DNA from 4 places in the Methylobacterium sp. J-118 genome. Region 4 is predicted to be linked to each of the others. Evidence: predicted binding sites of a transcription regulator. Region 4 holds the regulator's gene; each other region holds the start of a gene.
The links. The regulator LexA, encoded in region 4, represses DNA repair genes until DNA is damaged. The targets are predictions, from matches to a motif close to TGTTCNNNNTGTGTTCNG.

Region 1 (5,499 bases), 200 kb from region 4:
TCGGCCTGATCGCCTGCCAGTGGGCCAAGCACCTCGGCGCCACGGTGATCGGCACAGCCGGCAGCCCCGAGAAGGCGGAGCTCGCCAAGCGGAACGGCTGCGACCACGTCATTCTCTACCGCGAGGAGGACGTGGCCAAGCGCGTGCGCGAGATCACCGGCGGCAAGGGCGTCCCAGTGGTCTACGACGGCGTCGGGCAGGCGACCCTGATGGGCTCGCTGGACAGCCTCGCGCCGCTGGGACTTCTGGCGAGCTTCGGCTCGGCCTCCGGGGCGATCACCGGGCTCGACCTGGGGCTGCTGGCGCCGCGCGGCTCGCTCTACGTGACGCGCCCGACGCTGGCGACCTTCTCGTCGAACCGCGCGACCCTGGAGGAGGCGGCCGCCCGCCTGTTCAAGGTGGTCGGCGACGGCGCGGTGAAGATCACCGTCAATGCCACCTACCCGCTCTCCGAGGCGCAGCAGGTGCACCGCGACCTCGCGGGCCGGGAGACCACCGGCTCGATCGTGATGCTGCCGTAGGGCTCAAGCCGTGACGCCCGGCGGCGCCGACCTGCTCCTCGTGATCGATGTGCAGGTCGATTTCCTGCCGGGCGGGGCGCTGCCCGTCCCGGAGGGCGACGCGGTGGTGGGCCCGGTCAACGCGCTCCAGCAACAGTTCCAGCACGTCGCCCTGACGCAGGACTGGCACCCGGCCGACCACGTCTCCTTCGCCGACAATCATCCGGGACGGGCAAGCTTCGAGACCGTGGCTTTGCCCTACGGTCCGCAGGTGCTGTGGCCCCGGCACTGCGTCCAGGGCAGCAAGGGGGCGGGTTTCGCGCCGGGCCTCGACACCGACCGGGCCGGGCTGGTGATCCGCAAGGGGCTGGATCCCCGGGTCGACAGCTATTCGGCCTTCCTGGAGGCCGACCGGACCACCCGCACCGGCCTCGGCGGGGCGCTCCGGGAGCGCGGGATCACCCGCCTCGTCCTGTGCGGGCTGGCCACCGACTTCTGCGTCGCCTGGAGCGCGCTCGACGCCCGCGACGCGGGTTTCGACGTCTGGGTGGTGGACGATGCCGTCCGCGGGATCGACGTCGACGGATCCCTCGCGCAGGCCTGGGCGCGGATGCGGGCGGCGGGGGTGCACCGGATCGCGGCGGCGGAGATCGGCTGAGCGCCCGCACGGCCCCGGAGGCGAACCGCCGCACGGGCCCCGGGCGACCGCATCGGCCCCGACGCGTTGGCCTCGCTCCGGAACGCGACAGGAGCCAGCATGTCAGGCAAGCACCCCAAGACCGAGACGCCCACCGACGCCGACCTCAAGGGCAATCCCGGCATCGGCACCTCGAAGGGCATGAGCGGCGCCGACCCCGCCGATCTGCAGGCGGATTCGACCTTCGAGGGCGACGTGGACAACGAGACCAAGCTCGACGGCGGCATCGATCCGAACCACCGGCCGCGCAAGAACGCCTGAGCCTGAACGCCCGAACGATGCAAACCTCACGTTGTCCCGGGCGTCGAGCAGGCGCCCGGGCCTGCGGTTCGTTCAGCGGGCCGGCATGCGGGCCGGCACCTTCTGCCCATGCGGAGCGGCGGCAGGGGCGGGGGCGGCGATGGAGTTGGTGAAGAGCCGGTCCTCGTCGCTCTCAGTCGGCACATAGAGGCGGCCGGGGCTCGCGGTGTTGCCCATCAGCAGCGCCGTGTTGGAGGCGCTGAAGGCGGAATTGCCGTCCGCGAGGGCGGCGCCGGCCGACAGGGCCAGCGTCAGGGCAGCGGTCGCGACCAGCGCAGTGGGCTTCGTCATGGACAGGGTCCTTCTCTCTCGGCGGCGCCCGTCCGTACGGTGCTGCACGCCGTGCCGCCAATCTGGTGTTGCCCTGCCGAACCGAAAGTGCGGCATCGCACAATGGGCGTTGCGTCGCAGCATAGGACCCGTAACCTAAAATTGATCGCCTCTCTATAGCTCTAACCCGAGTTGCATCGGCCCCTCGATCTCCCCCTGCGCGAAGCCCGACAGCGAGACGCCGACCAGCCGCGCGCTGCGCCGGAGGGGAAACAGGCCGGCGAGCAGGTCGAGGCCGATCCGTTCCAGGCTCGCCCGGTCGGCGACCGGCGCGGCGAGCGACTTCGCCCGGGTGACCTGGGCGAAATCCGAGAATTTGAGCTTCAGGGTCACGGTCCGGGCGCGCATGCCCTTGGCGTCGGCCCCGGCCCAGACCTTGTCGAACAGCGGGGCGAGGCGGGCGGCCAGGACCGCGAAGGCGGCGGTGTCCTCCGAGAACGTGGTCTCCGCCCCGATCGACTTGCGCACCCGGTGGGCCCGAACCGGCCTGTGATCGATGCCGCGGGCGACCGCGTGATAGTAGGCGGCCGACGAGCCGAAGATCTCGCGCAGGCGCTCCGGCGTCCAGGCGCGCAGATCCGCCCCGGTGTGGATCCCGAGGCGCTTCATCTTGGCCTCGGTGACCGGGCCGACCCCGTGGAACCGGCCGATCGGCAGATCCGCCACGAAGTCCGGTCCCATGGCGGGGGTGATCACGAACAGGGCGTTCGGCTTGCGGTGGTCGGAGGCGACCTTGGCCAGGAACTTGTTGTACGAGACCCCGGCCGAGGCGACGAGCCCGGTGCGCTCCAGGATCTCGGCCCGGATCGCCTTCGCCACCGCGGTGGCGGTCGGCAGCCCCAAGAAATTCTCGGTGACGTCGAGATAGGCCTCGTCCAGCGCCACCGGCTCGATGAGCGCCGTGTGCCGGGCGAAGACGTCGCGGATCTCCTCCGAGACCGCCCGGTAGACCTCGAAGCGCGGCTTCACGAACAGCAGGTCCGGGCAGAGCCGCCGGGCGGTGGCCGACGGCATGGCCGAGCGCACGCCGAACGTCCGCGCCTCGTAGCTCGCCGCCGCCACGACGCCGCGCTCCCGCGAGCCGCCCACCGCCAGCGGCTTCCCGCGCAGGGCGGGGTCGTCGCGCTGCTCCACGGAGGCGTAGAACGCGTCCATGTCGATGTGGATGATCTTTCGGAGCGCGACCTCCGGATCCATCGCCGCCTCGGGTGCCGGGCTTGAGTTCCTGTTATGTTCCAAACACACAGGACTGGAGGCCCGGGTCAACCGGCCCGGTCCCGTAGCGCACAGGGGATCGCGTGAAGTCCGAAGAAATCAGGCCACGCTGCCGTAGAGATCGTAGGCCTCGGCCCGGTCGACCTTCACGGTGACGATGTCGCCGACCCGGACCGGGCGCCGGAAGGCGGCGTGGACGGTGCCGTCGATCTCCGGCGCGTCGGCCTTCGACCGGCCCCGGGCGACGCCGCCCTCGACGGCATCGACGATCATGGCCAGCCGCTTGCCGACCTTGGCCCGCTGCAGCCGGAGCGCGATCCCGTTCTGCGTCTCCATGAACCGGCGCTTGCGCTCGGCCTTCACCGCCGGCGGGACCAGGTCGCCCAGCGCGTTGGCGGTGGCGCCCGCCACCGGCTCGTATTCGAAGCAGCCGACGCGATCGAGCTTGGCCTCCTGGAGCCAGGCCAGCAACTCCTCGAACTCGGCCTCGGTCTCGCCGGGGAAGCCGACGATGAAGGTCGAGCGGATCGCCAGATCCGGGCAGACCTGCCGCCAGCTGCGGATCCGGTCGAGCTGGCGCTCCTGGTTGCCGGGCCGGCGCATGCGCTTGAGCACCGAGGGGCTCGCGTGCTGGAGCGGCATGTCGAGGTAGGGGAGCACCTTGCCCTCGGCCATCAGCGGGATGACCTCGTCCACGTGCGGATACGGGTAGACGTAGTGCAGCCGCACCCAGGCCCCGAGTTCGCCGAGCTCCTTGGTGAGATCGTAGAACTTCGCCCGCACGCTCCGGTCGCGCCAGGGGCTCTCGGCGTAGCGGATATCGACCCCGTAGGCGCTGGTGTCCTGCGAGACCACCAGCAGCTCCTTCACGCCGGCGGTGACGAGTTTCTCCGCCTCGCGCAGCACGTCTGCGGCGGGGCGGCTGACGAGGTTCCCGCGCAACGATGGGATGATGCAGAAGCTGCAGCGGTTGCTGCAGCCCTCCGAGATCTTCAGGTAGGCGTAGTGGCGCGGGGTGAGCTTGATCCCCTGCGGCGGCACGAGGTCGAGGAACGGGTCGTGGGCCGGGGGCACCGCCTCGTGGACGGCGGCCACCACCGACTCGTAGGCCTGGGGCCCGGTCACCGCCAGGAGGTCGGGGTATTTCTCGCGGATCTCCTCCGGCTGGGCGCCCATGCAGCCGGTGACGATCACCCGGCCGTTCTCCGCCATGGCCTCGCCGATGGCCGCGAGCGATTCCGCCTTGGCCGAATCCAGGAAGCCGCAGGTGTTGACGATCACCACGTCGGCCCCGTCGTGGCGGCGGGCCAATTCGTAGCCCTCCGCACGCAGATGCGTGAGGATCCGCTCGGAATCGACCAGCGCCTTCGGGCAGCCGAGCGACACGAACGAGATCTTTGGAGCCGAGGCCTTGGGGGCGGATCCGCTGGGGGCGGGCGTGGCGGTGGCGGTCATGGGCGCATTCGACGGGTCGGACGCCGCCCGCGTGTGGCCGGTGGGGCAGCCACACGGAGCGCGGGGACGAGAATTCGGGGTCGCATCCCTATAGCGGTTCCAGCCCGCCCGCGCGAGACCGTCCGCCGCAGGGGTGGCCGGCCCGGGGCGCGAGGCTACGATAAATCAAAAAACCCTTTTCTCTTGCAGAAGGTTCTAAATGATTCCTCAGAGATCACATGAGCGTTTGCCCTGTGTCTCGCATCCTGCCGGAGGCACACAAAGCTCGCGGCTAAGCGCAACCGCCTGACACACCCACGTCTCCCTCCCCCCTCTGCGGGGGAGGGTGGCCCCCGAAGGGGGTCGGGAGAGGGGAGCGACAGTGCAGAACGAGGCTTATGCCCGTCTTGAAGGCCCCCGTCTCATTCTGAAGCCGGGTTCCCCTCTCCCGACCCCTGCCGATGCAGGGGCCACCCTCCCCCGCAGAGGGGGGAGGGAGAGACCCGGAGCCCTTCGCGCCTGTTATCCGACGGAAAAATATGAGGTCATTGGCCTGCATGGAGGAGCGGGCCGGTCGCGCTCGACCGTCAGCGTCGGTGTCCGCCTCAGGGTGTATCCTGCGCCGCGGACACGTCCTGCCCGCACCGAGCGGCGGTGCCTGCGTGGAACTGCCGCTTCCCCCGCGGCATCGCCTGTGCGACGGCAGCGGATGACGCATAGCCAGAGGATAGCGGCCCCGGACCCGGCCATGTGGACCCGAGAGATCCCCTTCATCGACCCGGTGGCGGCAGCGGCCCGGCTGCGGTCCCTGCCCGGGCTCGCCTTCCTCGACAGCGCCATGCGGCACGAGTCCCTGGGGCGCCAGTCGATCGTGGCCGCCGACCCGTTCGCCCGCTTCCGCTACCGCGACGGGCGCGCGACCCTCGACGGGCGCCCGGTGCCGGGCGGTCCCTTCGCGGCCCTGCGCGCCTGCCTCGCGCCCTACCGGATCGCGCCCGACCCCGAAAACCCCTTCCCGGGCGG
Region 2 (5,499 bases), 3.6 Mb from region 4:
GCCGAGTTCCGCCGAGGTGCCGCCGTAATCGAGCACGTCGTCGATCAATTGGAACGCGATGCCGAGATTCATCCCGTAGGCGCGGGCGGCCGCCTGGTCCGCCTCCGGCCGGGCTGCGAGCACCGGCCCGACCTCGCAGGCGGCGGCGAACAATTCGGCGGTCTTGCCGCGGATCACCGCCAGATAGGCGGCCTCGTCGGTCTCCAGGTTCTTGGCGTTGGTGAGCTGCATGACCTCGCCCTCGGCGATCACCGTGGCGGCGGCCGAGAGGATGTCGAGCGCCCGCAGGGAGCCGACCTCGACCATCATCCGGAAGGCCTGGCCGAGCAGGAAATCGCCGACCAGCACCGAGGCCTCGTTGCCCCACTTGATCCGGGCGGCGACCCGGCCGCGGCGCATGTCGCTCTCGTCGACCACGTCGTCGTGCAGGAGCGTCGCGGTGTGCATGAACTCGACGCTGGCGGCGAGCTTCACGTCCCCGTCCGCGTCCCCCGCGTAGCCGCAGAGCCGGGCGCAGGCGAGCGTCAGGATCGGACGCAGGCGCTTGCCGCCGGAGGCGATCAGGTGGTTGGCGACCTCGGGGATCATCGCCACGTCCGAGCCGGTCCGCGACAGGATCGTGGTGTTGACCCGCGCCATGCCGTCCGCCACCAGCGCGACGAGGTCGTTCAGCCCCGCCTCCGCCTCGGGCTTCGGATTCTCGATGGAGAGGGCAATACCCAAGATCCGCAACCTCCAGTCCGGTTCCGCCCCGGGCGGCGGGCGATCCCTTCGCACGGGCCCCGCGGCGCCGCAACATCGGCTCCCATTGGATATGGGGCGGCGCGGACGCGGAACCGGCGCGGCGAAATCGCCGGCTGAAAACCCAGGGCCCATCGGGGGATCATCATGATCGAGCTGATCCGGGCCAACGATGTCGTTCTGATCGGGTTCGCCCGCACGATCCTCGAAGCGGCCGAAATCCCGGTCCTCGTGGCCGACAGCCATATGAGCCTGATGGAGGGCTCGATCGGCGTGTTCGGCCAGCGCCTCCTGGTCCCGCGCGACCACGAGGCCCAGGCCCGGCGCCTGCTCGGCGATGCCGGCCTCGCCCACGAGTTGCGCCAGCCGTGACGGAACCGCCGGACGCCGTCCTGGGCGGGATCCTGCGGCTCCACCAGCCGCCCCGGGGGGCGCACCGGGCCGGGACCGACGCGGTGCTGCTCGCCCGGCTGCTGGTGCCGGCCGCCGGCTGCCGGCTCTGCGATGTCGGTGCCGGAACCGGGGCGGTGGGCCTCGGCTGCGCGGCTTTGGCGCCGGGGCTCCGGCCGACCCTGGTCGAGCGCGACCCCGGCCTCGCCGAGACGGCCTGGGCGAATGCGGCGCTCAACGGGATCGACGCCGACGTCATCGAGGCCGACGTCCTTCTGCCCGCGGCCGAACGCCGCGCCGCCGGCCTGCTGCCGGACCGGTTCGACGTGGTCCTGACCAACCCGCCCTTCTTCGAGGCCAGCACGCATCGCACCTCGCCGCATCCCGAGCGCGCCGCGGCCCACACCTTCCCGGCGGGGAGCCTGGATGCCTGGATCCGCGCCTGCACGGCGATCCTCCGGCCGGGGGGGCGGCTCGGGCTGATCCACCGGGCCGACGCGCTCCCCGCCTGCCTGGACGCGCTCCGGGGGCGCTACGGCGCCCTGACGATCCGACCCGTCCACGCCCGGGCCGAGGCCCCGGCGATCCGCGTGTTGATCGCCGCCACCAAGGGGAGCCGCGCCGGCCTGAGCCTGCTACCGCCCCTCGTGCTGCACGGGCCGGACGGGGCGTTCACCCCCGAGGCCGAGGCGCTCCACCGGGGTGCGCCCTGGCCCAAGCCTTGACCGGTATCCTCATGCCGCGAGGGCGGTCGGCGCGGCATCAGCTATACCGAGGAAGCGCTCGACCTCCGCGAGGTCCGGGAAGGCCAGGAATTCCGGCCGCAAGGGTGCCGGCAGACCCTCGAAGTTGAGCCCGGGGAACGTGTCGGGATGCGGGTAGAGCTGCCAGCCGGCGCCCGGCTCCGCCGGGGGGAACAGGATCGCGACCTTCTCGGTCCCCAGCCGGACGATCCGCGTCGGGCTGTACGACAGGGTCTCGATGCTCCAGCCCCGGTGGGCGTCCCGGCGGGCCTTCAGGGTGCGGTGGCGCGTCGCGCGATGCATGGCGGTCTCCTGCGGTTGGGAATGGGGGTCAGGCGGCGCTGCGGCGGCCGGAGCGCTTCGGCCAGCCGAGCGCCACGAGGCGCGCCTTGGCGTAGTCGCGGACCTCGTCGCGGGTGCCGGCGGGCATCGTGGCGAGGACGGCCTGCGTGGCTCCGTCCAGCATCAGGTCGGTGACCGCGTTGATCGTGCCGGCCTCGTCGATGCGGCGCTTCAGATCGCCCTCCGCCTCGGTGATCGCATCGAAGGCCGGGGTCTCCTCGAAATCCTCGTCCACGGCCCGGACGGGGATCTGGTGGGCGCGGAACTCGTCGGCCTCCTCCTCGGAGTAGACGAGCCCGTGGAGCTCGATCAGCTTGAGGATGACGCGGTCTTTCCCGCGTTTCTCGGCCATGGCGTAGACGTAGGCCGCCTGCTTGCCCGAGACGCGGTAGTTCACGTTGACCAGGGCCTCGCCCATCGACCATTCGACGCGCGCGGGGCCGGGCTTGGTGCCGGGCAGGCGTCCGGTCACCAGGAGCACCGCCTCGTCGCGCTCGGCGCGGATGACGGTCGGCGGCTCGAACACGATCCCGGCCTGGGCGGCGATGCGCTCCAGGGTCTTGTGGTAGATCACGGCCGTTCCCTGGACGCGCCAGACATTGCCCCCGAAGGGCTCGCCGTAGCGGACGAGGATGTCGGCGATCTGCTTGTCGGCGGTTCGCATGGGCTCGCTCCGGCGAGAGGATGCCGCGTCATCCACAGCTATGTGCGGCGACGGTCTTCCGTTCTCTTTTTGTTCACGTCTATATGCCCAATCCTCCCGACGCGCGCAAGGGCTGGCCGGCGCGGCGTACCCGCGCCGCCGGTCTATCGCCGGCCGCGCGGCACTGTGAACAGGTGCGGGAAAGGCCGCATTGTTGCTGCACCGCACCCTAGGGTAGACCGGCGGTCACGATGTCCGAGACCGCAGCCGCGATGACGCCTTCCCTCTGGACCCGCCTGTCGAATCCCGGCCATTTCATGCGCTGGTCTGGCGCCCTGGTGCCGTGGCTCACGGCCCTGTCGCTCGCCGTGCTGGCCGTGGGCCTGTACCAGACCTTCTTCGTGGTCCCGCCGGACTACCAGCAGGGCGAGACCGTGCGGATCATGTACATCCACGTCCCGGCGGCGTGGCTCGGCGTGTTCTTCTACGGGGCCATGAGCCTGTCGGCGATCGGAACCCTGGTCTGGCGCCACCCGCTGGCCGACGTCGCCCAGCGCGCGGCGGCGCCGATCGGCGCGGCCTTCACGCTGATCTGCCTCGTGACCGGCTCCCTCTGGGGCAAGCCCATGTGGGGCACCTACTGGGTCTGGGACGCGCGGCTGACCTCGATGCTGGTCCTGCTGCTGATTTATTGCGGGATCATCGCCCTCTGGCGGACCCTGGAGGACCCGAACCGGGCCGCGCGGGCGGTGGCGATCCTGACGCTGGTCGGCGCCGTGAATCTGCCGATCATCAAATTCTCAGTGAACTGGTGGTCGACCCTGCACCAGCCGGCCTCGATCCTGCGCATGGGCGGTTCGACCATCGATCCCTCGATGCTGTACCCCCTGCTGATCATGATCGCCGCCGCGACCCTCGGCGGCACGACCCTCCACCTCTACGCGATGCGCACCGAGATCATGCGCCGCCGGGTGCGGACGCTGACGATCCGCGAGGCCGAGCGCCTGGACCGCACCCAGCCCCGCATCGCGCCGCAGCCGGCCGGGCTGCCGGTCGGACAACCGGTCTAGGAGCGCCGCGATGGATCTCGGGTCTCACGGCGGCTTCATCCTCGGCGCCTATGCCTTCACGGCCCTGGTGATGGTCGCCCTCATCGGGAACGCGATCCGCGACCGGCGGGCGCAAGTCCGGGCCCTGAAGGGCTTCGGCGAGGACCGGCGATGACCGCGCCGCTCGACGAGACGGCGGAGCGGCCGCCGCCGGTCCGCCGGTCCCTGCTGCTGATCCTGCCGGCCCTCGCCTTCGCGGCGCTGGCGGCCGTGCTGTTCCTGCGCCTGCGCTCCGGGGTCGACCCGGCCGCCCTGCCCTCCGCGATGATCGGCAGGCCGGTGCCGCGCTTCGACCTGCCCGCCGTGCCAGGGCTCGCCGCTTCGGGCGCGGCGGTACCGGGCCTGTCGAGCGCGGACCTGAAGGGGCAGATCACGGTGGTGAACGTCTTCGCCTCGTGGTGCGCCCCCTGCCAGGTGGAGCACCCGATGCTGATGCGGCTCGCCCGCGAGCCCGGCATCCGCCTCGTGGGCATCGACTACAAGGAGCCGAGCCCGGAGGCCGGACAGCGCTTCCTCGCCCGGCACGGCGTGCCGTTCAGCGCGGTGGGAGCCGATGCCAGCGGGCGCGCGGCGATCGATTTCGGCGTCTACGGCGTGCCCGAGACCTTCATCATCGGGCCGGACGGCGTGATCCGCGACAAGCTGGTCGGGATCCTCACGCCCGAGAATTTCGCCAGCGTGCTCACGCGGATCCGGGCCGCCGGCAAGGTCGCGGCGGCGCAGTAGCGCCTCGAGCGCTCTCCGCCGGACTGGGCCCCGGTTCGGCGCACGAGAGCGCGTCACAACGAAGGCTGAGAACCGGCTGCGATTGAAGCGCGATCGGAACCAGCTCTAAGCGCCCGGCTGCGGATCCTTGCGCTCGTAGCGGGTGAGGAGCGGCGTCTGCGCGAGGGCGAACAGCACGGTGAGCGGCATGATGCCGAACACTTTGAAGTTGACCCAGAAATCCTCGGTCTGGGTACGCCACACGACCTCGTTCAAGGCCGCCAGGACGAAGAAGAACAGGCCCCAGCGGAGGGTGAGTTTCCGCCAGCCCTCCTCGGTGAGGCTGAACATCGAATCGAGCACCACCGACAGGAGCGGCCGTCCGAAGGCGAGGCCGCCGAGCAGCACGGCGCCGAACAGGGCGTTCACGATGGTCGGCTTGACCATGATGAAGGTCTTGTCCTGCAGCGCCACGGTCAGACCGCCGAACACCACCACCACGGCGCCGGACACGAGCGGCATGATCGGCAGGCGCCGCATCAGGACGTAATGGATCGCCAGCGCCACCACCGTCGCCGCGATGAACACGCCGGTGGCCACGAACAGCTTCTGGTCCGGGGCCACGCCGAATTTTTCCGAGTAGGCGTTGCCCAGGAAGAACAGCACCAGGGGCCCGAGCTCCAGCGCCAGCTTCACGAGGGGCGCCAGATGGCGGCGCGGGGGGACGGATTCGATCTGCATGCGCTCTGGTTGGCTCGGATGCGGCGCCCGCGCTAGGCTGCGGCACCGGACTGGATTCGTCGGGGTGTGTGTAACGCGGGGCGCG
Region 3 (5,499 bases), 2.4 Mb from region 4:
CTCTCCTGCCGAGCCCGGCCAGGTCTCAGGGGGCGGTCTGAGCGTTACATCGCGAAAAGTGGTCAGGCCGCGTCGGATTCCGGTCGCAGGCGCACAGCTGCCTTCACGATCGACAGGACGCTGTCGCGGGTTGCGTCGTCCGGGATTCCCGTGAACGCCATCACAAGTTCCATGACCTTCGCATCGTCTAAGAACGTCGCGGCTTCAGCCCCGGCCGATCCTGGCCGACCGGCGAAGAAGGTCTCGACCGGAACCTTCAAAACATCGGCGATCGCCTGAAGCCGCCCGGCACCGACGCGGTTGCGACCCTTTTCGTACTTCTGCACTTGCTGGAAGCTGACGCCGAGGGCGTTCCCAAGTGCCGTTTGGCTTAAGCCCTGTGCCGCCCGGAGCGCTGCGATGCGGCTGCCGATCGTGCGATCAGCATCGGTTGCCATTTTCGGACATTTGTTAAAAATCACGAGGGCGGTCATTCGAAGTCGACTTTCGGAAAAGTACGACCAGGGTTGGCCGCGGCGTCGATCGCCCCAACTCCATAACGCACGATTGAGTTTCGGAAAGACATGCAATTCAGGCGTGCGTCAATCGTCTGGCTGGGTCGCAGGGACTGAAAATTCGACAGCCACGCAGTCTGCATCATCGGCCCGCGCCGGCCAGAGACGACATGGTGAACCGATCATACCGGGAGCCAGGACACCCCGCCGAATGTCCAGGGCGTCATAGCCCGCAAGGCAGAGTGGGACCCATCACGCGGATACCATCAGGGCCAGCAGTCAACATGCACGACTGCATCGACAGGCCGGACACAAGACTGCACCCAACCAACGCGACAGAACCTTAATTTGCGACTTGCAATGCGGAGCCTTCTACACAAGGCCTTCCGGCAGACAGTGAAGATTCGAAGTCAGTTTTTAAATTTCAATAGGCGTCGAAGCCTCACCCCTCCCGGAATTGAGTTCAATGCGTTGAGATAGGTGCTGAATTTTACTTCGAGGTGGGGTCACGGTCGGCGCCGATAGTGACCCCATCTCTATCTCTATTTTTGCATTTTGGAGAAATAATTAGCTAAGTTTTTGCCGGGGTCATGCCTCAAAGCCGATTCACAGCCTATGCCGCCGCGATGATCGGCAACTCCTTAACCCGGGTCGTGTACCGGGGCGAGCGCATGTCAAACTTGGTTGACCATTCTCGTTTGGAGGCGAACCCGGCGCTGCCCGGGACGACCGCGCCCCGCCCGAAGCGGCGATTGCAGGCATCGAGGGCGCTCATCAGCGCCGCCCCGTGTTCCCGGTCAAGTTGCCCCAACCCCGGGAAGGCCTGTTGCGAGGCAGCAAGGGGCACGAGGTCGGTGGTGACGACTCCGGCCTTGGAATAGCGGTACCCATTCCTCCAAGTCTTCCGGACGCCGTGGAGGCACGCCTTCACCAGGACGAGGGTGTCGTTCGACGCCTCCGGCAGGGTCACCACCGACGAGACCGACCGCTGCGGTCGGTCTCGGTCGTGCTCCGAGGTATGGAAGAACACCGTCACGTGGTTGGTGCCAAGTCCCCCCGCCCGCAGCTTTTCGCCCAGCCTGGCGGCGTGTGCGGCGACCACCTGCTCCATGGTGCCGAGGTCCTCAACGCGGTCGGAGAAACTCCGGGTCACCGCGCATCCCTTCCGGGTCGGGGCGACTTCCTCCAGGTCGAGGCAGGCCATGCCTCGCAGTTCCTGCACCAGCCGCTCGCCCACCACCGTCATGGCTTTGCGCGCCGCCCGGGTGTCGAGGTCGCGCACGTCGGCGACGCTTTCGCAGCCCAGGGCCTCCAGCTTGCGGGCGTTGGCAGGCCCGACGCCCCAGATGTCCTCGGGCGGGATGCGGGCCATCCAATGGTCGTACTGGACCGGGTCGGTGAGGTCGCAAACCCCGCCGAGTTCGGGCACCTTCTTGGCGACGTGGTTGGCGAGCTTGGCCAGCGTCTTGGTGGCACCGATGCCGACGCAAGTGGGGATGCCCGTCCAGGCCCGCACCGTCTCGCGCATGTCCCGGCACAGGGTCACGCGGTCGGCCTCGCGCACGTCCGAGAGGTCCAAAAAGCTCTCGTCGATGGAGTAGATCTCGATGCGGGGAGAGAAGCTCCGGTAGACCGTGTTCACCCGGGCCGACATGTCGCCGTAGAGGGCGTAGTTCGAGGAGTAGACCCTCACCCCCTGCGACCGGCACATGTCGCGGATCTGGAAGAAGGGTTCGCCCATGCGGATGCCCAGCGCCTTCGCCTCGGGTGTCCGGGCGATGGCGCAGCCGTCGTTGTTGGACAGAACGATCACGGGCACCCGGGCCAGCCGGGCGTCGAACACCCGCTCGCACGAACAGTAGAAGGAGTTGCCGTCCGAGAGGGCGTAGGCCCGGGCGCTCATTCCGCGCGGCGCCTCGGGTTGATCGACCCGGAGACCACGCCCCAGACCTCGACCACCGCGTCCGGGGCGAGGCGGAACTCGGGGAAGCGCGGGTTGGCGAAGGACAGGATCACCCGCGGGCCCTGGCGCCGCCAGACCTTGAACGAGCGCTCGCCGTCGATGTCGACGACCACCACGTCGCCGTTGCGCGGGGTCAGCGACCGGTCGACCACCGCGAGGTCGCCGTCGTGCAGGCGGGCCAGCAGCATGCTGTCGCCCGCCACCCGCACCAGGAAGGTTGCCGGCCGGTTCGCGATCAGCAGCCGCTGCAGGTCGATCTCCTCCTCGACGAAGTCCTCGGCCGGGCTGGGGAAGCCCGCCCGGACGGCACGGGCAAGCATGGGGATGGGGGTCGGCAACCCGACGACGATGTCCAGCACCAGCATGCGCCCGCTCCACGAATCCATCAGAACAAAAGTGGAACACGGTGGGGCGGTTCCGCCAAGCGGTTAGGCCCACGACGTAGCGAGGCTGTGGACGCGTGTGGATAACGCGCAAAAGGCATTGACGTTGATGCCACAAGTCACCATCGGGCCTCGCTGCTCAAACCCGGTGCTGATCAAGGGGGGCTTCCTGTCACTGGCGACGCCCGCAGACACCGTCGACGCGTACCCGGGGGGATGCGACCACGGCCTCACTGCGTGAGCGGGAACTGTCGCTCGGCCCCTCGATTGGCCTCGGAGCGTAAGGTGAGGCCCCGCCTGTCAGAGGTGGAGCGGCGCGACCATCCCCACCCATCATTTGGTCCCGGTTCGGCTGCCAGGGGGTAGGTCCGGACGCTGGTCCGGAGCGTCCTGCATGGAAAACGGTGTGGCGACGGCGGTCCTTTGCGTCGTCGGCGGCGGCATCGCAGCCCAGGTTCTCGCATCCCGGCTGCGCATTCCTGCCATCGTCCTCCTGCTCGCGCTCGGCTTCATGGTCGGGCCCGTACTCGGCCTGCTGCATCCGACGCATGACTTCGGACCGAACCTCCGGCCCCTAATCGGCTTGGCGGTCGCCATCGTGGTGTTCGAGGGCGGCCTCGCGCTCGACTTCCGCGAGTTGCGGGCTTCCGGCGAGGGGGTGCTACGGCTCACCGCCTTCGCCCTGCCCATCAACTTCGTCCTGGGCACGCTCGCCGCCCACGTGATCGGGGGCATGCTATGGGGACCGGCCTCGGTTTTCGGCGCCATCCTGGTCGTCACGGGGCCGACCGTGATCCTGCCGCTCCTGCGCCACGCCCGCCTGGAGCGACGCTCGGCCGCCTTCCTGAAATGGGAGGCCATCGTCAACGACCCCGTCGGGGCCATCCTGACCGCGGTCGTCATCGAGATCCTGGTTGGGGTGCCCCATGGGTCCGGGGAGGATGCGGCCACCGCGCTCATGCTTCACCTCGCGGAGGGCGTGCTGGTGGCGGGCGCCCTCGGCGTCGGCTCGGCGTTCCTCATCGCCTGGGCGTTCCGGCGCGACCTCATCCCCGAGACGTTGAGGACGCCGGCGCTGCTCGCGCTCGCGCTGATCGCCTACGTCGTGCCGAACCTTCTGATGAACGAGGCCGGGCTTATCGGTTCGACCGTGTTCGGCATCGCGCTAGCGAACCGGCACGTGCCGGGTCTCGCGGAGCTTCGTCGGTTCAAGGAAAGCCTCGTCGTCCTCCTGGTGTCCTGCCTCTTTGTCGTGCTGACCGCCGACCTAGACCTCGCGGTCCTCGGCAAGCTGTCGGCGCCCATCCTCGGTCTGACGGCCGCGATCCTGTTCGTGGTTCGCCCGGCGGCAATCTGGTTGGCCACGCTGCGCAGCGACCTCACCCGGCGGGAGCGCCTGTTCGTCGGCTGGATCGGACCTCGCGGCATCGTCGCGGCCGCCGTCGCCGGGCTGGCCGGTCCCCGCCTAAGCGCGGTGGGATATGCCGGCGGCGACCTCATCCAGCCCACCGTGTTCGCAGTCATCGTGGCGACCGTGCTCGCCCACGGCTTCTCCCTGGGGCCGCTCGCCCGCCGGCTCGGCCTGTCGACCGCCGCCGATACCCAGCGGCTCGCCGTGGTCGGTGCATCCCCATGGGCGAGCGACATGGTGATCGCGCTGCACCGGGCGGGCGTGCCGGTCGTGATCATCGACATCTACCCTGGCGCCATGCTTGCCGCGCGGGAGGCGGGCGTGCCGACGCTTCAGGCCGAACTCCTGTCCCGATCCGCCGAGGAAGGGATGGCCGACCATCCCCCGGACCACTTGCTCGCCGCGACCAGGGACGAGCTCTACAACGCCCTCGTTTGCACGAGGCTGGCCCCGGAGATCGGTCGCGAGCGTGTCTACCAACTGGCGCCGTCGGAAAACCACATGCTGCACGCTGACACCGGCGTCAGCCGGGATGCCCGCGGGAAGGTGTTCGGTGCCGCGGACGCCAGCTTCGACGCGCTCGCCGGGCGGCACGAGGCTGGTTGGCGGTTCGTCGTGACCGGCCCGGATACCCTCGGGCAGCCGGACGACATTCCCCTGCTGGCTATCAAGATCGACGGGAGGCTCGAATTCGTCTCCGCCGATCACGAGGCGAACGACGCTGCCGAGGACGACCGATTGCTGGTCTTGCAGGCGCCGGGCATGGCAATGGTCAACGCTGATGATGACCGCCTCGTTCAGGTACCTGCCTGAGCGGAGGCGTCTGGCGGGACCCAACCGTCACGGCCGCGGCGCCGCAGCAGCACGAATCTTGGAAGTCGTACCGTCCCTCCTCACCTTTGGCCCATGGGCAACACGTTCGACGTCATCATCGTGGGGGGAGGCGCCGCCGGTATCGGCGCCGCGCGGCGGCTCGCGGCACAAGGCTCATCGGCCTTGTTGCTGGAGGCGTCGTCGCGTCTCGGAGGCCGTGCCCACACGCAGGATCTCGGAGGCTACCCGCTCGACCTCGGCTGCGAGTGGCTCCACTCCGGCGACCGCAATGCCTGGGTCGGTATCGCCGAGGCATCGGGCTTCCCGGTCGACCGGGGCGAGCCGCCATGGGCGAAGGCGCACCCGGGCATCGCCGAGGACGAGGAAGCCCAGGAGGCGGCGCAGAGGGCTTACGGCGACTGGGAGGAGCGGCTC
Region 4 (5,499 bases):
CACCCACTTGTAGGCGCCGTCCACGCGCTTCCCCTCCGGCAGGGCCCGGGTGGCGAGCAGGATGAGGAGGCCGAGCGCGAGCGGCAGGAGCAGGGCGTTCATCACCTCGACCGCGATGTTGAGCGCCACGAGATTCGGCACGAGCTGCACGGACACCGCGCCGGCCGCCACCACCAGCGCGAAGGCGCCGTAGAAGGCCGGCGCCTCCCGGGGCGATTGCTCCAGGGAATGCGGCTTGCCCGTCACATCGCCAAAACCCCAGGCGAGGGCCAGGGCCACGACGTTCAGCGCCACGAAGGCCGCCGCGATGATCCCGACCCCGAACACCACCTGACCGAGCCACGGCCCGAGGGCCGGCGTGAAGGCCCCCGCGAGGTCGCCCACGGTCTGCAGACCGTCCTTCGTGCCCTGCCCGGCCTTGCCGATCGTGGCGGCCGCCGCGATCAGGATCGCGCCCATCACGCATTGCGAGATCACCGCGCCCAGGAGCGTGTCGAGCCGCGAGCGCCTGGCGTGGTCCCAGCCGAGGCCTTTGTCGACGATCGCCGATTGCTGGTAGAAGATCATCCACGGCATGATCACCGCGCCGATATTGGCGGCGATCAGGACTCGGTACTGGCCGTCGCCGAGCGGCATGTGGGCGAAGGATGCCACGATCGCCCCCGGATCCGGCCGCGCCGCCACGGCGAGCCCGATGAAGACCAGCTCGAACAGGCCGACCGCGATCGCCACCCTCTCGACCCGCCGGTAGCTCCCGGTGAACACGAGGCCGAGCAGCAGGGCGGCCGGCAGGCCGAGGCTCACGAGCCGCGGCACCCCGAACAGGTCGCCGATGCCGGCGATGCCGGAGAATTCCGTGACGATGGCGCCGATCCCGGCGACCACGAGGCCGCCAAAGGAAATCCAGGCCCAGACCGGCCCGTAATGCGCCCGGATCAGCTCGCCGTGGCCGCGGCCGGTGGCGGTCCCGAGCCGCACCGTCAGCTCCTGGACGACGTAGAGGATCGGCACCAGCAGGATCTGCAGGAGCAGCAGCGAGTAGCCCCAACGGGCGCCGCTCTGGGCCGCCGTGATGAGGCTTCCGACATCGGTGTCGGCGAGCATCACCACGAGTCCGGGGCCCGCAGTCTTGAGGAACGCCGCGAGGCGGGGCAGGGAAGCGCTTGGCACGGCTCGGGAACAGTCCCGGGCCGGGGCAGTTCCGGCGGGAGCCTGCGGCGTTTTCCCGGGGCGCACCGGGAGGGTTGAGCGATGGCGGAGAGCGCGGAACGGGGGCCGGGCTGGAGCCTGCAGGCGAGCGCCGTGCCCGAGGGGGTGCGGCTGGAACTCGCCCTGTCGGATCTCGGGGGCGGGCCGGTCACCGCCGCGATCGTGCTGGACCGGGCCGAGGCCCGGGCCTTCGCGCGCGCCCTGCTGGCGGCGGCCGGCGACGCCACCGAGCGCACCTTCCCGAAGCCGGATGCCTGACGCATCCCCCCGGCACCGGTGTCCCGGCCGGCGGGTCAGGGACGCCGGACCCCTCCGGCCCGGCGGATCAGCGCTGGGCGGGGCCCGGATTGCGGCCGGGCAGGCGCGGCACCACCGTGCCCCGCCTCTCGACCGGCGCGTCGCAGGCATAGGCGAACTCGGTCTTCAGCGGATCGAACACGGTCTCGCCGGTGACCCGGCACTCCTCCCGCACGGTCTCGTCGAGATAGGCGCGGGCGGCGGTGCGGAAGCGCTTGACCCGGGTCGCCTCCGGCTCGGGATCGATCCGGACCTCGCTCAGGTTGCAGCCGGCATATTCGCGCAGGGCGTTCGAGACGATCAGCATCCGGCGCAGCTGCCGGTTGTCGTAGACCTCGTAGGGCTCCTTGCAGCCGATCGTCACCACCTGGGGGGTGAGCGCCACGTAGTTCCGCGAGATGTACGAGAAGCCGGTGGTGCAGCCGGCGAGTGCCGAGCCCAGGAGGGCGACGCCCAGGGCGAAACGGATGGACCCTGGCGCCGCGAGCTGTCGCATCCTCGTCATTCCCAGCCCGATACCGACCCGCCGCCGGAGCCGCCGGTCTTGTCCGGCGGGGCGCCCGGGTGCATTGAAACGGCTCCGCTTGTGCCGTCAATGCGTTTGTGCCCCGCCTCTGCCGCCGGGACACGAGCGTGGCCGTATTACGCTTGCGGAACACTTGCGGAACGTTTAACGTGTTCGCGATTTGTTTCAGCGGCCGCCCCGGGGCGGTCCGCCAAGCCGCGAGGCCCCCTTCGATGCTCACGCGCAAGCAGCTGGACCTTCTGCGGTTCATCCAGAGCCGCATGCAGGAATGCGGCGTTCCCCCGTCCTTCGACGAGATGAAGGACGCCCTCGACCTGAAGTCGAAATCGGGCATCCACCGGCTGATCACGGCCCTGGAGGAGCGCGGTTTCCTGCGCCGCCTCCCGAACCGGGCGCGCGCCATCGAGGTGATCCGCATCCCCGAGAGCCTGCACCAGTCGCCGACCCCGGCCCCCGCCCCCGAGCCGCGCCGCTTCACCCCGAGCGTGGTCGAGGGCGGCAAGTCCAGGCAGCCGTCCCAGCCGTCCCAGCCGGCGGCGACCCGGATGATCGACGACGGCGGCCGGGCCATCTCGATCCCCGTGATGGGCCGGATCGCGGCGGGTACGCCGGTCTCGGCGATCCAGAACCAGAGCCACGCCATCACCCTCTCCCCGGACTTCCTGGCCGGGGGCGAGCACTACGCCCTGGAGGTGCGCGGCGATTCGATGGTCGAGGCCGGAATCCTCGACGGCGACCTCGTGGTGATCCGCAAGCAGGACACCGCCAATACCGGCGACATCATCGTGGCGCTGATCGACGACGAGGAGGCGACGCTCAAGCGCCTGCGGCGCCGCGGCTCCTCGATCGCCCTCGAGGCCGCCAACCCGGCCTATGAGACCCGCGTGCTCGGTCCCGACCGGGTCCAGATCCAGGGCCGGCTCGTCAGCCTCGTGCGCCGCTACTGAAGCGGTTCCGCCGGGGCGTCGGCCGGGGCTTGCGGCACTTCGGATGAGGCCATGCCGCCGGTTCCCTCGGCGGGGGGATCCGCCCCCGGCTCGGAGCCGGCCGGCGGTGCCGCCCGCGGACGCCAGGGCAGCGACCGTCCGTCGCCGCGGGCCGCGCGCATCGTGAACCCGCCCCCGTCGACGCGCAGGGCGACGGCGCCGTGCGCCGCCAGGACCCGGCGGTCGATCACCAGCGGCCCCGTGCAGGTCGGCGGCGCCGTGAGACTCGTGATCACCACCGCGGCCCGGGCGCAATCCTCGGGGAAGGCGCGCCGGTCCCGGATCAGGGCCACCGCCCGTCCGTCCGGCAGAAGCGTCGTACAGCCGAGCCGGTCGCAGCGGCCGCCGGGCCCCGCTCTGGCCGCCCGGTCGGGCCGGCGCCCGTCGCCATCCGCCTTCAGCCATTGTTCCAGCACGAAGCCGGAGGGGCTGCCGAGGGCGGCCAGGCGGCCGTCCGGCCCCCGCACCGCCGCGCCCCAGCCCTGCCGGTCGACGTAGAGGTCCTGCCGGTCCGGAAGGGCCGCGAGGCCGAGCCCGAGCAGGAGGGGCGGCACGGCGAGCCAGCGCAGCCGCGAGGCCGGGAGCGTCGCCAGCAGCAGGCCCGCCGTCATCGCGGCCAGGGCGCCGGTGCCGAAGGCCGGCAGCACCACGGTCGCCCGCTCGAACCCGGCGATCCACGCGGAGATCGCCAGCATGCCGCCGACCGCCTGCCCCATCAGCCACCAGACCGGCCGGTCGAGGGCGAAGGGATAGGCCAGGATCCCGATGACCGCGGACGGCATCACCACCAGCGAGACCAGCGGCAGGGTCAGTGCGTTGCCGACGAGGCCGAACGGCTGGACCGTCTGGAAATGGTAGGTGGCGAAGGGCGCGGTGGCGACCTGCGCCACCAGGGTCGTCGCCAGGGTGCCGGTGACCGCCGACAGCCCGGTGCCGACGAGCCGGCCGATCCGCCCCGCCCCGGGCCGGACGAAGAGGCGCCCGTCGATCAGCCGCGCGCAGGCGATCAGCCCGGCCACCGCCCCGAACGACATCTGGAAGCTGGGGCCGAGCAGGCCTTCGGGCTCCCGCGCCAGGGCGATCAGGGCGGCCAGCGCGAGGTTGCGCATCGACAGGGCCGGCCGGTCGGCGAGGATCGCGCCCAGCATGATCAGGGTCATGATCAGCGAGCGCTCGGCGGCGATGTCCCAGCCCGAGAAGGCGCAGTAGGCGCTCACCCCCACCATGGCGAAGCCGGCTGCGATCTTCTTGATCGGCCAGAACAGCGCGCAATGGGGGACCAGGGCGAGGGCGGCCCGGACCAGCCAGAAGACGACGCCGGCGGCCAGCACCATGTGGAGACCCGAGATCGAGACCACGTGGTAGATGCCGGCGGCGCGCAGCGCATCGTTGGTGGCCGGGCCGATCAGCCCGCGCTTGCCCGTCACCAGGGCGGCCGCCACCGCCCCCGCCTGGCCGCCCTCGGCCCCCGCGATCCGGCGGGTCAGCGCGTTGCGGGCCTCGTCCAGCAGGGCGGCGAGGCGCAGGCGCAGGGGCGGCGGCTCCACGGGTGCCCGGACCGTGACCGCGCCGACCAGGGAGCCCACCGCGCCGATGCCCTGGAAATAGGCGTCCCGGGCGAAGTCGTAGCCCCCCGGCCGGGCCGCCTCCGGGGGTGGCAGCAACCGGGCGGTCGCCGCGATGGACTCCCCGGGCCGCGGGATCGGCGTCTTGCGGAACGAGACCCGCACCCGGGCCGGCCGCAGCTCCGGCGCGAGCCCGGCAAAACTCTCCACCCGGATCACCAGCCGGGCGCCGACCTCGCGCTCGTCCAGCGCCTCGACCATGCCGGTGAGCGGCCCGATGGTGGTCCGGGCCAGGATCGGCGCGTCCACCTGCGCGACCCGCCAGGTCGCCGCCGCGAAGCCCAGGAACGCGGCCGCCGCCGCCAGGGCCAGGGCCAGGGCCGCCGGCCGCGCGCCCAGGACCGGCACCGGCGCCAGGGCGAGGGCGGCCCCGATCAGCGGGGCGGCCAGGACCGGCTCGCCGTCCGCCGCCGCGAAATAGACCAGGATCCCGGCGCCGAAGGCCACCGCCAGCCAGGGGAACAGGCGGCGCTGCTCGGCCTCCCGGGCGAGGCCCGCGGCGGCCCAGTCGCGCAGCGCCGGGAGCGCCGCCGCGCGCGGGGTGGCCCGCGTCAGCACGCCCCCCGCCAGCCTCGCGCCGATCCGCCGCATTGCCGCCGCCCCGATCCGCGCGATCTGTCGACGCCGGCCCAGCGATTCCCGGCCCGATTCTTAACCCATCCGGCGGCCCGTGCTACAGCCGGCGCTTCGTGCTAGGGCGCCGTGTCGAGCCCCGCGCCGCGCCTCGCGCCCCCTCCCGACCCGCCCCCGAACACACCGGACCGATGTCCTCAGCCGTCGTCACGCGCTTCGCCCCCTCGCCCACCGGCTACCTGCATATCGGCGGGGCCCGCACGGCTTTGTTCAACTGGCTCTA

Region 1: the regulator LexA is predicted to act here: its motif matches at 3,048-3,065, upstream of dinB (DNA polymerase IV).
Region 2: the regulator LexA is predicted to act here: its motif matches at 2,940-2,957, upstream of AC3IF3_RS07110 (trna delta -isopentenylpyrophosphate transferase).
Region 3: the regulator LexA is predicted to act here: its motif matches at 2,844-2,861, upstream of AC3IF3_RS12475 (LexA family protein).

What each region holds. Positions count from the first base shown of each region.
Region 1 covers NZ_JBYQFA010000001.1:5,262,723-5,268,221, reverse strand. The annotation lists gene AC3IF3_RS25810 (quinone oxidoreductase family protein) at 1-521, shown strand, start outside; gene pncA (bifunctional nicotinamidase/pyrazinamidase) at 532-1,158, shown strand; gene AC3IF3_RS25800 (hypothetical protein) at 1,258-1,458, shown strand; gene AC3IF3_RS25795 (hypothetical protein) at 1,531-1,788, opposite strand; gene dinB (DNA polymerase IV) at 1,942-3,024, opposite strand; gene rimO (30S ribosomal protein S12 methylthiotransferase RimO) at 3,142-4,497, opposite strand; gene pabB (aminodeoxychorismate synthase component I) at 5,225-5,499, shown strand, end outside.
Region 2 covers NZ_JBYQFA010000001.1:1,467,959-1,473,457, forward strand. The annotation lists gene AC3IF3_RS07090 (polyprenyl synthetase family protein) at 1-717, opposite strand, end outside; gene AC3IF3_RS07095 (putative signal transducing protein) at 889-1,113, shown strand; gene AC3IF3_RS07100 (tRNA1(Val) (adenine(37)-N6)-methyltransferase) at 1,110-1,856, shown strand; gene AC3IF3_RS07105 (hypothetical protein) at 1,866-2,177, opposite strand; gene AC3IF3_RS07110 (trna delta -isopentenylpyrophosphate transferase) at 2,206-2,880, opposite strand; gene AC3IF3_RS07115 (heme ABC transporter permease) at 3,132-3,929, shown strand; gene ccmD (heme exporter protein CcmD) at 3,940-4,083, shown strand; gene AC3IF3_RS07125 (DsbE family thiol:disulfide interchange protein) at 4,080-4,694, shown strand; gene AC3IF3_RS07130 (septation protein A) at 4,800-5,414, opposite strand.
Region 3 covers NZ_JBYQFA010000001.1:2,610,358-2,615,856, forward strand. The annotation lists gene AC3IF3_RS12465 (helix-turn-helix domain-containing protein) at 63-473, opposite strand; gene AC3IF3_RS12470 (Y-family DNA polymerase) at 1,108-2,397, opposite strand; gene AC3IF3_RS12475 (LexA family protein) at 2,394-2,822, opposite strand; gene AC3IF3_RS12480 (cation:proton antiporter) at 3,235-5,064, shown strand; gene AC3IF3_RS12485 (flavin monoamine oxidase family protein) at 5,158-5,499, shown strand, end outside.
Region 4 covers NZ_JBYQFA010000001.1:5,058,127-5,063,625, reverse strand. The annotation lists gene AC3IF3_RS24795 (NRAMP family divalent metal transporter) at 1-1,170, opposite strand, end outside; gene AC3IF3_RS24790 (hypothetical protein) at 1,252-1,467, shown strand; gene AC3IF3_RS24785 (hypothetical protein) at 1,535-2,002, opposite strand; gene lexA (transcriptional repressor LexA) at 2,245-2,979, shown strand; gene AC3IF3_RS24775 (ComEC/Rec2 family competence protein) at 2,973-5,234, opposite strand; gene gltX (glutamate--tRNA ligase) at 5,408-5,499, shown strand, end outside.